Regions from separate parts of the Chryseobacterium sp. SNU WT5 genome, predicted to be linked through region 2. Evidence: riboswitches for the same ligand, from Rfam matches in the RefSeq annotation. Region 2 holds a riboswitch; the other holds the start of a gene.
The links. A riboswitch is a leader RNA that binds a small molecule or an ion and turns the genes downstream of it on or off. The one in region 2 is predicted to bind S-adenosylmethionine.
Positions count from the first base shown of each region.

Region 1: linked by a shared signal. The riboswitch ahead of FNJ88_RS04620 (alpha/beta fold hydrolase) and the one ahead of FNJ88_RS02860 (O-acetylhomoserine aminocarboxypropyltransferase/cysteine synthase family protein) in region 2 are both predicted to bind S-adenosylmethionine.

Region 1 is NZ_CP041687.1:965,477-970,103, forward strand. Features, by position in the region: gene FNJ88_RS04615 (ACT domain-containing protein) at 1-1,272, opposite strand, end outside; gene FNJ88_RS04620 (alpha/beta fold hydrolase) at 1,262-2,212, opposite strand; SAM riboswitch class I at 2,266-2,369, opposite strand; gene FNJ88_RS04625 (MGH1-like glycoside hydrolase domain-containing protein) at 2,480-4,627, shown strand, end outside.
Region 2 is NZ_CP041687.1:599,312-603,938, forward strand. Features, by position in the region: gene FNJ88_RS02845 (AAA family ATPase) at 1-45, shown strand, start outside; gene FNJ88_RS02850 (LLM class flavin-dependent oxidoreductase) at 132-1,151, opposite strand; gene FNJ88_RS02855 (L-threonylcarbamoyladenylate synthase) at 1,296-1,844, shown strand; gene FNJ88_RS02860 (O-acetylhomoserine aminocarboxypropyltransferase/cysteine synthase family protein) at 1,899-3,194, opposite strand; SAM riboswitch class I at 3,331-3,436, opposite strand; gene FNJ88_RS02865 (hypothetical protein) at 3,579-4,154, opposite strand; gene hutH (histidine ammonia-lyase) at 4,292-4,627, opposite strand, start outside.

The sequences.
Region 1 (4,627 bases), 370 kb from region 2:
TTTTACTTCTTCAAAATGAGCATCTAAATCATCTAAATTATCGAGGAAATCGTTTTTATCAAGATGTGCTAACTGATTCGGAATTAAACTTTCGATATTGATATCTGTAAATTCATTACTCAAATCCAACTCTCTTGCTAAGATTAATAATTTTCGGGCAACATCATTTCCAGACAAATCCTCACGTGGATCGGGCTCCGTAAATCCTTGCTCCATTGCTTCTTTCAAAATGGTTGAAAACTTCTCCACCCGCACCGAAAAATTATTAAAAATATAACTGAGTGATCCAGAGAAAACTCCCTTGATTCTCGTAATATTCTCTCCTGACAAATGCAATAATTTAATGGTATCAATTAAGGGTAAACCTGCACCGACATTCGTTTCGTACAAATATTTTTTGTTTTTTTTATTTAAAACATGACGGAAATCCCGGTATTCAGAAATGGATAACGTATTGAAAATCTTATTGGAAGAGACCAAATCAAATCCACTCTCTGCCAAAAGCGTATATTTCTTAACAAAATCTGTACTTGCCGTATTATCAACTACGATTAGATTTTCTAACTGATTAACTTGTGAAAACTTAATTAACGAATCCATATTAGAAACATTTTCTGCGACTAAAAGATCATCTGACCAGCTTTCATCAAATCCGTATTTATTGAAAACCATTTTTCTGGAATTCGCGACGGCTACGATTTTTAAGTCAATTTTTTTACGGTTTCTGATTACTTCAGCGCTTTTTAACACCTGATCAATGAGAACTGAACCTACTTTTCCATGTCCAATCATCGCCAAGTGAACCGTTTTAGGCTTCGCAAAAATCTCAGCTTCAATAATGTTTTTGGCTTTCTGATCTTGTGAAGAAGTCACTACAATATTGACTTTGTTCTCTGAGGCAACTTGATTTAAAATCAGAGGAAAAATATTATTTCTTGCTAATTCGGATAAAATCTTATTAAAATCTTTGGCAACAAAGCCTAAGACTGAAACATTGTTAACACTAAAAATCTGGTTTACCTTTCCTGACTTTCTCTCGTTTTCAAATTCGTTAATTAAACAATTTACTGCTTTTTCAGAATCGCTTTCGTTCACCAAAACAGAAAGACCATTTTCTGCTGATTGTTGTGAAATCACGCCTACGCTTATTCTGGCGTAAGTCAATGCTTTAAAGATTCTGCCGTCTATCCCAACTTCTCCTAAGAAATCTTTTCCTTCGAACTTGATGATGGACTTATGTTTTAAAATCTTTATTTCGTTATTATTTTTCATGAATGATCGTATTTAAAATTTGATTGAGTTGTTCGTATTCCATTAAAAAAGCATCGTGGCCATGAATGGATTTTATTTCGTGATAGAAAGTGTTTGATTTTGTTGGCATTAAAGAATCTCGACACCTGTGCATTTCAAAAGCTGGAAAAAACAAATCAGAATCGACGCCGATGAGATGAATGTCTGCTTTGATCTCCTTCAGTTTTTCGTCATCAACATGAATGGTCATCAGCAAATGATTCATCAATTGATATGCGCTTAAACTAAATCGTTCATTTAATTTTTCGCCGTGATAATTGAGCCAGTCGTGTGATTTTAAGATTTGTTTTTCAGGATGAATTTCATTCTTAAATCTATCATTTAAAGATGCTGGAGTGCGGTAACATAACATCGCGTGTACTCTGGCTTTTTGCAAAGGTTGATCTGGTTGATTCAATAAAAACTGCTGAACCACACATTGCGCATGCAACCAATCTGAAGTTTTATAATCGCACGCAATCGGAATGAAATATTCTGCTAAATCAGGATTTATCGCTAACATTTCCCATCCAATCGCCCCGCCCAATGAACCGCCAATTAAAGTATGAAGTTTGGTCATATTCAAAAAATTTAAGCCCGAAAGAAAAACATTTGCAACGTCTTTCGAAGTAAAATCGTGATAGTTTTCGATTAAATTTCCATCGAAACCGTTTCCGGGAATATTAAAACAAACGACCGTATAAATGGCAGTATCAATGATTTTGTTATCACCGATCAAAGAATTCCACCAGCCGTTTTCACCGGTAACAATTGAATTTCCGGTCAAGGCGTGATTAACTAAAATGATTGGTGCAGAATGTAAATCCTGACCAAATAGTTGATACGATAAATCAATATCAAGGATTTTTCCTGATACTAATGGATGATTTTTGAGTTTGATATGTTGTAGCGAATTTTCCAATTTTATATAAAATTAAAATTGAAAATGCTACCGAAGAATGGTAATAAAAGTTTCTGTTATCTCTTCCCAAATTGGGATAGAATGTAGCACCTTCTTCGTTTCCGAAGGGTTGCCAAGGTTTCATTGAGTCTAATCTCTCCACCTTTCTTAATAACATTTTCAATATGTAAATGAACTTATTTCGTTGCAAAGGAAAGCATTAAAATGAAACCTCACAAACATTGTTAAATTTTTTTATTCGCTAATTTAGTCGCAGAAATTTTGATAATGATGACCGAGAAAGATAGAATGCGTGATGAAAACTGGAGAACATGGGGCCCTTATGTGAGTAACAGACAATGGGGAACGGTTCGCGAAGACTACAGTGCCACCGGAAATGCGTGGGGATTCACGACTTATAGGGAAGCATGCAGCAGAGCATATCGATGGAGTGAAGATGGAATTGCGGGAATTTGTGATAGTAAACAACGTATTTGTTTTGGTCTATCATTTTGGAATCGTAAAGATAAAATGTTAAAAGAGCGATTTTTCGGCTTAAGTAATCACGAGGGAAATCACGGTGAAGATGTAAAAGAAATGTATTACTATTTGGATAATACACCTACCCATTCTTACATGAAAATGGTATATAAATATCCGATTACTGAATTTCCTTATGATGATTTAATCGCGGAAAATGGGAGAAGAACAAAAGATGAACCCGAATATGAACTTGTTGACACCCAGGTTTTTGCCAACGATAATTACTTTGACATTTTCATTGAATACGCCAAAATAAACCACGATGATTTTCTCATTCGTGTAACCGTTGTCAACCGAAGTAAGGAAAAAGCACCAATAGTCGTTTTGCCCACTGTTTGGTTCAGAAATAACTGGACTTGGGGATATGGATCTTATAAACCACAACTAAAATCGGAGCAACACGGAATCATTGAAATCAATCACGAATCTCTTCCCTTAAAAAAATTATATGCTAGAAATCCTAAGACTAAAGCTGTTTTTTGTGATAACGAAAGTAATCCAAATATAGTCGCCGGCACTAAAAATAGCGCTCACTTTTTCAAAGATGGTATCAATAATTTCCTCGTTAATGGAGATGACACTGCAATTAATCCAGAAGGATTTGGAACTAAAGCAAGTTTTCTTATCGAGGAAGAAGTTGAAGCAGGTGAAACAAAAATATTTGACTTTAGACTCAGTCCGCATGACATGGAAAATGCGTTTTTTGACTTCGACGAAGTATTTAGTTTAAGAAAACAAGAAACCGCAGATTTCTATGGCGAAATCCAAAGTGAGATTAAAAACGAAGAGGAGAGAAACGTTCAGCGACAGGCATTTGCGGGTCTTTTATGGAATAAGCAATTTTACCATTACAATGTTTCAAAATGGCTGAATGGCGATCCTAATTTGGAAGCTCCCCGACAATTTGATCACTTCGTGAGAAACACAGAGTGGGAGCATATGCAGAATAAAGATATTATTTCTATGCCAGACAAATGGGAATACCCATGGTTTGCAACCTGGGATTTGGCCTTCCACTGTGTTCCTTTTGCAATCCTTGATTCTACCTTTGCAAAAAGCCAGTTGAAACTGCTAACAAAAGAGTGGTATATTCATCCTAATGGTCAACTTCCTGCATACGAATGGGACTTCAGCGACGTAAATCCTCCTGTTCATGCATGGTCTACTTTCCGCGTTTTTAAAATCGATGAGCATACGAATGGCAAACCAGACATTCCCTTCCTGGAAAGTGTTTTTCAAAAGTTATTACTCAATTTTACCTGGTGGGTCAACCGAAAAGATAAAAATGGTAATAACGTCTTCGGTGGTGGATTTCTGGGCCTTGATAATATTGGCGCCTTCGACCGAAACATGGAATTTAAAAACGGGGATCATCTGGAACAAGCAGATGGAACAAGCTGGATGGCGATGTTTGCTTTGAATATGATGCGAATATCAATGGAGTTAGCGCTTTACAATCCAATTTATGAGGATATGGCGATTAAATTCTTTGAGCACTACTTATATATAGCTGAAGCAATGGAAAATATTGGACAGCTTAAAAATGGATTATGGAATGAGGAAGATGGATTTTTCTATGACCTTTTACAATTAAACAACGGGGATTCTATTCCGCTTAAATTAAGAAGTATTGTTGGTTTGATTCCTTTGTTTGCTGTGGAAATTGTTGAACATGATCTATTAGAAAAACTTCCTAACTTCAGGGAAAGAATGGAATGGATTCTTAAAAACAAACCGAAACTTGCAGATTTAGTTTCGCATTGGGAAGTAGAAGGAAAAGGAGGAAAACACTTAATGAGTATCTTAAGAAAAACAAGATTAAAAAGAGTTTTAAGCCGAATGGTAGATGAAAAAGAATTTTTATCTGATTATGGAATTCGATCTCTGTCGAAA
Region 2 (4,627 bases):
ATTACAAAAGATGAGGAACGAGGCAGTTTGATCGAGGTGGTCTAATTTATATTAAAAGTTCATACTGCTAATCAATACGAATCAAAAATAAAAAGGCGGGATCATTCCCGCCATTATTCGCTTCCATTTCATTATCTCACCAATGGCGCCACTTTTTCACCAAATAATTGGATCGATTTCCGCATGATATCATTTTCGGGTGAACCAATATCCATATGCCCAATAAAGCGGGTGAGTCCGAAGATCTCTTTTAGGTAATTAATTTTTTCAGCAACTTCCGCTATGGTACCGACGAATAAGGCGCCCTCTTTGCTTCGGCCTCCGTCGTACTGCATTTTGGTGTAAGGCGACCAACCTCTTGTTGAGCCGATCCGATCCATTTGTGCTTTATAATTGTGGAAATAACCTTCGATAACGCTCGGATCCTCGCTGACAAAGGTGTGTGAATGTATAGCGATCTGCATTTCGGATTCTTTATGACCTGCCGCCAGATATTCCTGTTTGTAAAAATCAATCAGACCTTTAAACTGCAGAGGCATTCCACCAATAATGGCTACGATTAGCGGCATTCCTAATTTTGCCGCACTTAAAACCGATTGTGGTGTTCCACCAACGGCTCTCCATATCGGAAGTTTTCCATTATTTTTAGCACGTGGATATACCGTTTGGTTTTTCATTGGTGCCCGAAGTTTCCCGGTCCAGGAAACATTTTCTTCGGAATTTATTTTTAGTAAAAGCTCCAGTTTTTCATCGAAAAGCTGTTCATAATCATTTAGCGAATAGCCATACAGCGGAAAGGATTCGGTGAAACTGCCGCGACCGACAAATATTTCTGCGCGTCCGTTTGAAATAAGATCCAGCGTTGCAAAATCCTGATATACTTTTACAGGTTCAGACGAACTTAAAACAGTTACGCCACTCGCTAATTTTATATTCTTGGTAACGCTTGCCGCCGCAGCCAAAACCATTTCAGGAGAGGAGACTGCGTAATCAGCACGGTGATGTTCACCCATCGCGAAAACATCGATCCCGACCTTATCCATTAATTGGATCTGATCTATAATTTCGCGGATCTTACTTCCTGCATCTTTATATTTTCCGGTATGCTGGTCGATGGCCAAGTCGCCAAACATTCCTATTCCTAATTCCATACTGTTCAGTTTTTGATGGAACAAAATTACATTTTATGATCTTTAAAAACATTGATGAATGATAAGAACCACATTGTTCTGGCCTTCTTTTTTTAATTACTTTTGCTAATCGTAAATCATCAATAAGATTGACCAAAACAACATATGGAAAAAATCATAGAAACTCTAAAAGCCGGCGGCACCCTTCTTTATCCAACCGATACGATCTGGGGAATCGGGTGTGACGCGACAAATATTGAAGCGATCAACAAAATTTTTGAAATTAAAAAAAGGGAGAAAAACAAGTCAATGATCATTCTGGTAGAATCTGCGAAACGTCTGCAAGAAATAGTTGAAGTCCCAGAAATGGCTTGGGAGCTTATGGACTTATCAGAAAAACCAATCACTTTGATTTATGACAACCCAAAAGGGCTACCGAAAGAATTACTGGCCGAGGACGGAAGTATCGGAATTCGTTTGGTCGATGATCTGTTTCTGAAAAAAATAATTACAAAACTCAATAAGCCCCTGGTTTCTACTTCAGCGAATTTAAGCGGGCAAAAATCACCAATGAGCTTTTCTGACATTTCAAAAGAAATTATCGATGCTGTTGACTACGTTTCAGAAGAAAATCGAGATAAAGTTTCGGAATTTTCTGGATCATCAGTTATACGTCTCTGGATGGACGGAAGAATTAAAGTAGTAAGAGAATAAATGATATAAGATAACAAAAAGAGTGAAATTTCACTCTTTTTGTTTTAGTACCTTTTAAATAATAGAAAAACCCGATTCTAAGTCAGTAATAATATCATCGATATGCTCAATACCAACACTTAATCTAATCTGACCTGGCCGAATTCCTGCCTTCTGCTGCTCGGATTCAGAAAGCTGCTCGTGGGTTGTGGATGAAGGATTGATGATCAGCGTTTTAGAATCGCCAACATTCGCAACATGACTTATTAAGGATAGATGATTAATAAATTTAACAGCAGATTCTTTTCCACCTTTGATGTCAAAACTTAAAACACCACCAAATCCTTTTTTTAAGTATTTCTTAGCACTTTCATGATCTGGAAAACTGGATAATCCTGGATACAGCACCTTTTCAACTTTCGGATGATTTTCCAAAAATTCGGCAATTGTTTGCGCATTACTTACCGTTCTTTCTAACCGAAGCGACAGCGTTTCTAAACCTTGTAGCAGTAGAAATGAATTGAACGGTGAAATAGTGGGACCAAAATCACGCAACCCTTCTACTCTAGCTTTTATGATAAACGCAATGTTTCCAAAATCAGAATTGCTCCCGAAAACATCTGAAAAAACCAATCCATGATAACTTTCAGAAGGTTCCGATAATAAAGGAAATCTACCATTACCCCAGTCGAAATTACCACCGTCGATAATGACACCACCAATCGAAGTTCCATGACCACAGATCCATTTGGTAGCAGACTCTACCACTACATTAGCACCATGTTTTAACGGCTGAAAAAGATAGCCACCAGCACCGAAAGTATTGTCTACAATTAAAGGAATATTGTGTCTTTTTGCGACTTCTGCAATCGCTTCGAAATCCGGAATATTTAAACTTGGATTTCCAATTGTTTCCAAATAGATGGCTTTCGTATTCTCGTCAATCAAGGCTTCAAAATTTTCTGGCTGGTCATCTGCTGTAAAACGGCATTCGATACCTAATTTTTTAAAAGAAACTTTGAACTGAGTATAGCTCCCACCATATAGATAAGGCGAACTCACAAAATTATCGCCATGCTGCAAAATATTGGTAAGGGCAAGAAATTGAGCTGCATGACCCGAACTTGTTGCTAAAGCAGCCACTCCACCATGCAAAGCAGCCATTCTTTTCTCAAAAACATCTGTGGTTGGATTCATTAATCGCGTATAGATATTACCAAACTCTTTTAACCCAAATAAGTTTGCAGCATGTTCTGCATTATCAAAGGTATAACAGGCTGTTTGATACAGTGGAACTGCTCTGGAATTGGTGGTTGAATCTACGGTTTGACCGGCGTGAACTTGTAAAGTTTCAAATTTTAAATTGCTCATATGATTAAATAATTAATTTTATTTTTTTGGCAACTTATCCTTTGAAAATAAATATCGAAAGAGCATAAAAAAAGCTCTTTCGATAAATCAAAAGAGCTTAATATATAGAAATTCTATTTTCTAAATTTTAATATCTGACTTATCTTTCCCGCGCTTGCGAGTTGAATTTTGCACCTTATTTATTTCTAAACAGGTTGCCAAAGCTTCAAAGGGTCAATTCCCTCCACTTTTCTGAATAAGTTGCGATGTTGTTAAAGAACGTCTTTAAGGGTACAAATCTAGAACAAAGTTTTTAATTTAAAACAAAAACTCAATGAAATTTTATAATAAAATACTAATTATCTTTAAAAATACTTTGAAATCATAGAAATAAGCACCTATTTTTCAGTGGATTTGTTCTTTCGTTCCCCAAGGGGCAGCTGGTGTCTCAGTAGTTTTGGTTAGATCAAATCGAACGGTGAACAGTCGATCGCTGCCAATTCTTCGAAGATTGTACGTAAAGCTGGTTTCGTCTATCGTGAACCACCAAACATTTGTTGCGGCTTTCGGTATTAATTGGGCAGTACCTGCATCTGCCGGAAACATTTGAAGATTTTCTAAACCAACATTAGAACTTATACCACCATACTGGGTCGATTTCTCCTCGGTGCCATCGGGATTTCGGTGATCGTGTTTTAAGCTTAAAATCTTATCATCATTCTTATGTAAAACCCAGGTTCGTGACTTATCGTCTCCAACAAAAAATGGAATTCTAATATCATTTTTTTCGCAAGAACGGACATGCATTACTAATTTCTTGCCTGTAAAACCATCACCTGCTATTCCACCAGACGTTATTTCTCCTTCATATGCGTTCTTACAATGTTCCTGGAGTTTTGCCCAAAAAATTTCTGAGGGTTTTAGCTCTTGAGAAACCAAAAGTAAAGGTACTAATGATAATACAAAGTATAATTTTTTCATTTCCTTTTTAAATAACAATTATTAATGTAAAATCTAAACATACAACAAAAATCCCTTGAGCGCTAATTCTCAAGGGACGTTTATAGGTCTACTCTAAAAAACAGACTTCATTTAACTTTATAAAATAATTTCCGTATTTAATTTACTTCAAACTTTCTTTCTCTAATTAAATTCGCGATTGCCAACATATCCTCACCGATTAATCGATCTTCTTCTAATTTTGCCACCTTAGTACGAACCAAAGCATAGGCATTTTCAACGTATTTCGAACATTTTGCAGGTCTTCTAAATTCTAATCCTTGTGCTCCAAACATCAATTCTACCGATAAAATATTTTCCAGATTTCCTAAAACCTGATTGAACTTTCGCCCCGATATACTGCCCATCGAAACATGATCTTCCTGGCCTAAACTTGTTGGGATAGAATCTGCCGAAGCGGGGAAACACAAAGTTTTATTTTCTGTCACTAACGC